Regions from separate parts of the Microbacterium sp. AC035 genome, predicted to be linked through region 1. Evidence: riboswitches for the same ligand, from Rfam matches in the RefSeq annotation. Region 1 holds a riboswitch; the other holds the start of a gene.

Evidence for each region. A riboswitch is a leader RNA that binds a small molecule or an ion and turns the genes downstream of it on or off. The one in region 1 is predicted to bind thiamine pyrophosphate.
Region 2: another riboswitch for thiamine pyrophosphate. It lies ahead of thiM (hydroxyethylthiazole kinase); the one in region 1 lies ahead of ACZ0AA_RS11855 (ECF transporter S component).

What each region holds. Positions count from the first base shown of each region.
Region 1 is NZ_OZ409858.1:2,456,744-2,460,141, forward strand. It holds gene ACZ0AA_RS11850 (ABC transporter ATP-binding protein) at 1-1,296, opposite strand, end outside; gene ACZ0AA_RS11855 (ECF transporter S component) at 1,293-1,949, opposite strand; TPP riboswitch at 1,943-2,052, opposite strand; gene ACZ0AA_RS11860 (D-alanyl-D-alanine carboxypeptidase family protein) at 2,135-3,398, shown strand, end outside.
Region 2 is NZ_OZ409858.1:1,400,583-1,403,980, reverse strand. It holds gene ACZ0AA_RS06800 (DUF402 domain-containing protein) at 1-664, shown strand, start outside; gene ACZ0AA_RS06795 (NAD-dependent epimerase/dehydratase family protein) at 729-1,694, shown strand; TPP riboswitch at 1,718-1,811, shown strand; gene thiM (hydroxyethylthiazole kinase) at 1,802-2,650, shown strand; gene ACZ0AA_RS06785 (bifunctional hydroxymethylpyrimidine kinase/phosphomethylpyrimidine kinase) at 2,647-3,398, shown strand, end outside.

The DNA of each region.
Region 1 (3,398 bases):
CATCCGGGGACGTGTGGCGAGGGCCGCCGCGACCGTGAGCCGCCGCTTCTCCCCTCCCGACAGCGTGTAGGGATTCGCGCCGGAAAGAGATGTGAGCCGAAGCCGTTCGAGCAGATCGTCGACGCGGACGGCGATCTCGGCTTCGGGCAGCTTGAGTGCTCTCGGGCCGACCGACAGCTCCTCTCGCACCGTCTTGGCGAGCAGCTGGTGCTCGGGAGTCTGCATGACCGACGCGATGCGCGTGAGCAGGGCGCGCGACGACCAGCGGAACGGGTCGGGTTTCTCGCCGGCGGCGAGAGAGGGCAGGGCAGACACTCGTCCGCTCTCGGCCGGGATGAGCCCCGCGAGCGTGAGGCCGAGGGTCGACTTACCGGCCCCGTTCGCCCCTGTCACGCCGAGCACTTCGCCCGCGCGCACCTCGACATCGAACGGACCGGCGACCGCGAGCCCGCGCCGCCGCGCGACCGTGAGTCCGCGCGCCTCGAGCAGCGTCTCTCCCGGCGTGTGCGCCGGGGCGGGCGGAACGGCGGGCGGGTGGCCGGGAACCCACACACCGGATGCCGCGAGCTCGGCCCCTCGCGCGCCGAGCACCTGCTCAGGACTCCCGTCCGCCAGGACAAGCGTGCCCTCCGGGTCCGCGCCGAGCACGATCACGCGGGTGACGAGCGGCAGCCAGACGTCGATGCGGTGTTCGATCACCACGAGGGTGGCGCCGGTGGCGTCCAGGGCCGCGGCGACGGCATCCCGCACGTCCCGCACCCCCTCGGGGTCGAGGTTCGCCGTCGGCTCGTCGAGCAGGATGGCGCCCGGTCGCATCGCCAGCACGCCGGCGAGGGCGAGACGCTGCTTCTGACCCCCGGACAGCGCAGCCGTCGACCGATCGAGCGCGACGTCCAGCTCGACGGCATCCAGCGCCGCCCGCACGCGCTGCCAGATCTCGTCGCGCGGGACCCCGAGGTTCTCGCAGCCGAAGGCGACGTCGTCGCCGACCCTGGCGAGGATCGTCTGGGTGTCGGGGTCCTGCAGCACCATGCCGACTCGACCGCGCGCCTCGGTGGGCGGCACGCCGTCGACGAGCAGCCGTCCATGCGTCTCGCCCTCGTCAGCGCCGCCGAGCACCCCTCCGAATCCCTGCAGCAGAGTGGACTTGCCGGAACCCGAGGCGCCCAGCAGCAGCACCCGTTCGCCGGGTTCGATGCGCAGAGCGACGTCCCGCACCGCCCAGCGCAGTCGCGTCGCGTACCGCCACCCCCAGCCGCGCGCTTCGAGGGTGGCGGGCGTCGTGGGCGAACTCACACCCGTGCGGTGACCTCGCGGCCGGCGGCGAACCGGCTGAGGGCGCCCGTGGCTGCGAGTCCCCGGGCGATCAACCACGCTCCGAGCCCGGCGATGATCGCACCCGAGATGGTCGTCGAGACGATGTACACGCTGGTGAAGAGCGTGTCGGCCCCGGCGTACCAGAGGATGCGGTCGTTGATGCCGCACGCGAGCCCCGCTCCGGCACCCGCCAGCATCGCGACAGGCAGACGCCAGACGCCGTAGAGGAAGACGAGGAAGATCAGCTCGGCGCCGAGACCCTGCACGAGGCCCGAGACGATCGTGAGCGGACCCCACGCGTTGCCGACGAGGGCCGAGATGATCGCGGCTACCAGTTCGGTGTAGAGCGCGGCACCCGGTTTGCGGATGATCAGCGCTCCGAGCACGCCCGCGATGAGCCAGGGGCCTGCGAGCAGACCCTGCACGCCGGGGAGCAACGGTGTCAGGATGCTGCTCGGCACCTCGTAGCCGACGTTCCAGAGCAGGAAGATCAGTGCGCACGCGACGGCGATGACACTGGCGACGACGATGTCGACGACCCGCCAGCGCCAGAGCTCAGGGCGACCGAGGCCCTTCGAGGCGCGCGAGACGGATGCGGATTCCGTGGTGGATCCGGACGTGGATGTACTCATCAGTGACTCCTCCCTGCGCTGGCATTACCCAGATCAGGTTCGACGGTCGAAGCGCGATTCGCTCCCTCTCAGCCCGGCTCGCCGGACTCCCGTGGTTGTTCTGACGATCTTACCCAGTGCCGACACTCGCGTCTGCTCCTGTTGCAGCGACACGGAACTCTGCGCGAGTTCGGTACCGTGAGGAGGTGACCGCTCCTGACTCCGCCGAGGCCACCGCCTCCGCCGTTCCTGCGGGCGACGCGTCGACGCCCGATGCGTCAGCGCTCGATGCATCAGCGCCTGCCGCTGCGGTGCCTGATGCGTCAGTCGCCGCGGCCGCCGGTGAGCCGGCTCCCGATACTCTCGAGACCGCTCCCGACGCGCAGTGGGCAGAGGGCACCGGCGGAGGGACGCCGCTGACATGGGTCGACGCGGTGGAAGTCGCTCGGCACCCGGCGACCGAGGCGCTCGATGACGCACCTGCCGCAGCGCGCGGCGACGCCCTTCTGACCGGAGCGCACCTGCGCCCGGCGATCGCCCGCCCCGGCGTGCTCGTCCCGCTCGGCGTGCTCGTCGGCCTGCTCGGCACCTACGTGGGGTCGGCCATGCTGTGGCCCTTGCACGAGGTGCCGCCGACCGTGCAGGCGGCGGAGCTCGGCACGACCGCCGCGCCCGCAGCCGCGATCACCTGGCCCGCTCAGGGAAGTGCGGCCGTGGGAATCGGCGGTATCGGCACGACCTCGTCGTCGCTCGATGCGGCGGCGATCGCGAGCGTCACCAAGGTCGTCTCGAGTCTGATGGTGCTCGATCGGATGCCCCTCGCCGAGGGCGAGCAGGGCCCCGAGTTCTCGTTCACCCGGGCCGACAATCTGGCGTACTGGGACTACCGCCGCTCCGACCAGTCGGCACTCGACGTGCCGGTGGGCGGCACGCTCACGGAGTTCCAGCTCCTGCAGGGAACGCTGCTCGGTTCGGCGAACAACTACATCGATCGTCTCTCCCAGGAGATCTGGGGCGCCCCGTCGGCGTTCACCGCTGCGGCGGAAGTGTGGCTGCGCGACCGCGGCCTCGACGACATCACGATCGTGACCCCGTCAGGGTTCGACGACCGCAACAGGGCCACGCCCGAGTCGCTCGTCGCGCTGGCCGAGCTGGCGATGCAGAACCCGGTGTTCGCCGGAATCGTCGGCACCCCGTCCGTCGATCTTCCGGGCGCAGGCACTGTGGTGAACACGAACGGAATGCTGGTGGATCCTGGCGTGGTCGGCGTCAAGACGGGAACCCTGGGTGACAGTTGGAACCTGTTGACCGCGAAGGTCATCACCCTGGACGACACGACCGTGCACCTCTATGCGTCCGTGCTCGGACAGGCCGACGATGAGCAGCGCCTCGCCGAGACCCGTTCGCTGTTCTCTCAGGTGGAGACGGCGCTCGAGCAGCAGGCTCCCGCTGTCGCGGCCGGCACCGTCG
Region 2 (3,398 bases), 1.1 Mb from region 1:
GATGGGCGAGGCGCCCTTCCTCGAACCGGGCGATCAGATCGCCTGGCACTACAGGAAGCCGGGCTGGCAGCCCGGAGACGCGTCGACGATCACGCCCATGCGAGTGGTCCGCGACGATGAGCACGGCCTCGTCGCCTGGCTCGCGCCCGGAACCCTCCAGGAAGGGCAGGGCACTCCTGCAGGCGAGCGCGTCCGGACGGTTCCGCTCGATCGACGATGGCTGGAGCCGCGGACGCGAATCGTGGAGGAGTGGTGGGGCAACGGCATCCTGAGGATCGCCCCCGCAGGCGCCGCGTGGTCGGTGTGGCTCTTCTGGAGCGACGTGAGCGGTTCGGACTGGGAGTTCGCCGGCTGGTACGTGAACCTCGAGAACGCGCATCTGCGCACCGACCACGACACCTATTCGTCCGACCACATCCTCGACGTGGAGATCGAGCCGGACGGTCGAGTGCATCTGAAAGACGAGGACGAGCTGATCGCGGCCGTCGAGCAAGGCCGCCTCACATCCGAGCAGGCGGCGCAGATCGAGCGGCACGCGGACGCGGCGATCGAGTCGTTCCGTGATGCAGACTGGCCGTTCGCCGAGGAATGGCGCGAGTGGCGCCCGGATCCCTCGTGGACCGTCCCGGAGCTGACAGGGCTGTCCGACCTGCGCACGCGCTGAACCAGGTATCCGCCGTGAGCGGAAGCCACTTCCCCTCACGGACGGATGCTGATGCCATGGGTGCATGACAGATGTGCTGATCCTCGGTGGAACGGGCTGGTTGTCGAGCCGGATCGCCCGACGGATGCTGGTGAACGGAGCGACCGTGATGTGCCTCGCCCGGGGCGGACGTCCGTCTCCCGAGGGAGCGAGCCTCGTGCTGGCCGACCGGGACGATCCCACGGCGTACGATGCCGTGTCGGGTCGGGACTGGGACCACGTGATCGACATCTCGTCGACTGCCGCTCACGTCGAGGCGGCGGTGGCCGTGCTCGGGGAACGGGCCGCCCGCTGGACCTACGTCTCATCGATGTCCGTGTACTCCGACGACACGACGGTGGGAGCCGATGAGACGGCGGCCGTGCACTCGTCGGCGGAGCCCGGTGACGAGTACGAGTACGGTGCGCAGAAGGTCGCGGCCGAGAACGCCGTGCGCGGGCTGGGCGAGCGAGCGCTGATCGTGCGCCCCGGGCTCATCGTCGGCGAGGGCGATCCGAGCGATCGTTTCGGATACTGGGCTGCGGCTTTCCTGCGCGCGGTCGATGGACCCGTTCTGCTTCCGCGCACCGAGGGGCGCGACGTGCAGGTGATCGACGTCGACGATCTCTCGGAGTTCGTCGCCACCACGCGCGCCATCGGGGTGGTCAACGCGATCGGCGACCGGCATCCGCTCGCCGAGGTGCTCGCGACCGTGCGGCGGAGCACCGGACACGGAGGCGACGCGGTGATGGTCGATGACGAATGGCTGATTGAGAACGGCGTCGAGTACTGGGCGGGGGAGCGTTCGCTGCCCCTGTGGCTGCCCGCCGACATGACCGGCTTCATGACCCGCGCCAACGCCCGGTATCGCGCCGCAGGCGGCACCCTGCGACCGCTCGACGAGACCGTCGCGGCCGTCGTCGCCGACGAACAGGAGCGAGGGATCGATCGCGACCGGCGCGCCGGCCTCACCCGCGCCGAGGAACTCGAGCTGCTGCAGCGACGAGGATGACCGTGGGGCGTCGCTAGACTTCGAGCAGTGACACGGGGTGCCGCATCCGCGGCTGAGAACAGACCCGTCGAACCTGATCTAGTTCGTACTAGCGAAGGGATGTCGCATTGAGCGATCGTCTGCGTCCAGAATCCGAATCGACCCTGGTGGCCTCGGCCGCCGAGCTGCTGTCCGCGCTCCGTGAGTCACCACCGCTGACCCACTGCATCACCAACACCGTCGTCACGGGCTTCACAGCCAACGTGCTGCTGGCTCTCGGGGCAGCACCCGCGATGGTCGACATCGTCGACGAGGCGGGTCCCTTCGCGGGCGTCGCATCCGGAGTGCTGATCAACCTCGGGACTCCGACCCCCGAGCAGCGGGCCGCGAGCCTCGAAGCCGTCGCCGGTGCCGCCGCCGCGGGTACTCCCTGGGTGCTCGATCCGGTCGCGATCGGTTCGCTGCCCGTGCGCACCGCGCTCGCGCACGACCTCGTCGCCTCGCGCCCCACGGCGATCCGCGGGAACGCCTCCGAGATCCTCGCCCTCGCAGGCCTCACTGCCGGAGGTCGGGGGGTCGATGCCACCGACACCACGGATGCCGCCTCCGACGCCGCCCTCGCGCTCGCCGCCCGTCACGGCTCGGTCGTCGCCGTCTCGGGACCCGTGGACCTGATCACCGACGGTCGCCGTGTCATACGGATCGCGAACGGCGACGAACTGCTCACCAGGGTCACCGGCGGCGGGTGCGCACTGGGTGCCGTCATGGCCGCGTTCCTGGGGGTCGCGCGCACAGCCGGGACAGATGCGCTGACCGCGGTCGCCTCCGCGAGCCTCGTCTACACGATCGCCGCCGAGCACGCCGCCGCACGGGCTTCGGGTCCCGGCAGTTTCGCGGTCGAACTCCTCGACGCGCTCGCGTCGGTGGTGCCCGCCGACATCGCTGCCGCGGCACGCGTTGAGGAGCGTGTGCTGTGATCGCGGATCTCTCGCTGTATCTGGTCACCGACCCGGACCTCTGCGGGGAACGCGGTGTCGTCGAGACCGTCCGTCGTGCCGTCGACGGGGGTGTGCGCATCGTGCAACTGCGGGACAAGACGGCGACGGATGCCGAGACCACGGCGCAGCTCGTCGAGCTCTCCCGCGTGATCGACGGTCGTGCACTGCTGGTCGTGAACGACCGCCTGGACGCTGCCCTCGCCGCGCGGGAGCAGGGCGCGCGGGTCGATGGCGTGCATCTCGGGCAGGGGGATGCGTCGGTGCTGCGCGCGCGCGAAGCTCTCGGCGCCGAGGCGCTCATCGGCCTCACGGCGAACAGCCGGAAGCACTTCGAGGCTGTGCGCGCGCTGCCGCCCGGCACAGTCGACTATCTGGGCGTCGGCGTCATCCGCCCCACCAGCACCAAACCCGACCACCCGCCGGCCCTCGGCGTCGAGGGCTTCCGTGCCCTCGTCGCGACGACCGTGCTCCCGTGCGTGGCGATCGGAGGGGTGGGCATCGACGACACCGAGCGGCTGCGGGCTGCGGGGGCGGCCGGCCTCGCCGTGGTCTCGGCGCTGTGCGCGGCCGCGGACCCGGCCGAGACCGCAGAGGCGTTCGTGCGTCGCTGGCGCGCGGCGGGTACACCGCGGGTGCTCAGCATCGCCGGGAGTGACCCGTCCGGCGGAGCGGGGATCCAGGCCGACCTCAAGTCGATCGCGGCGAACGGCGGCTACGGCATGGCTGC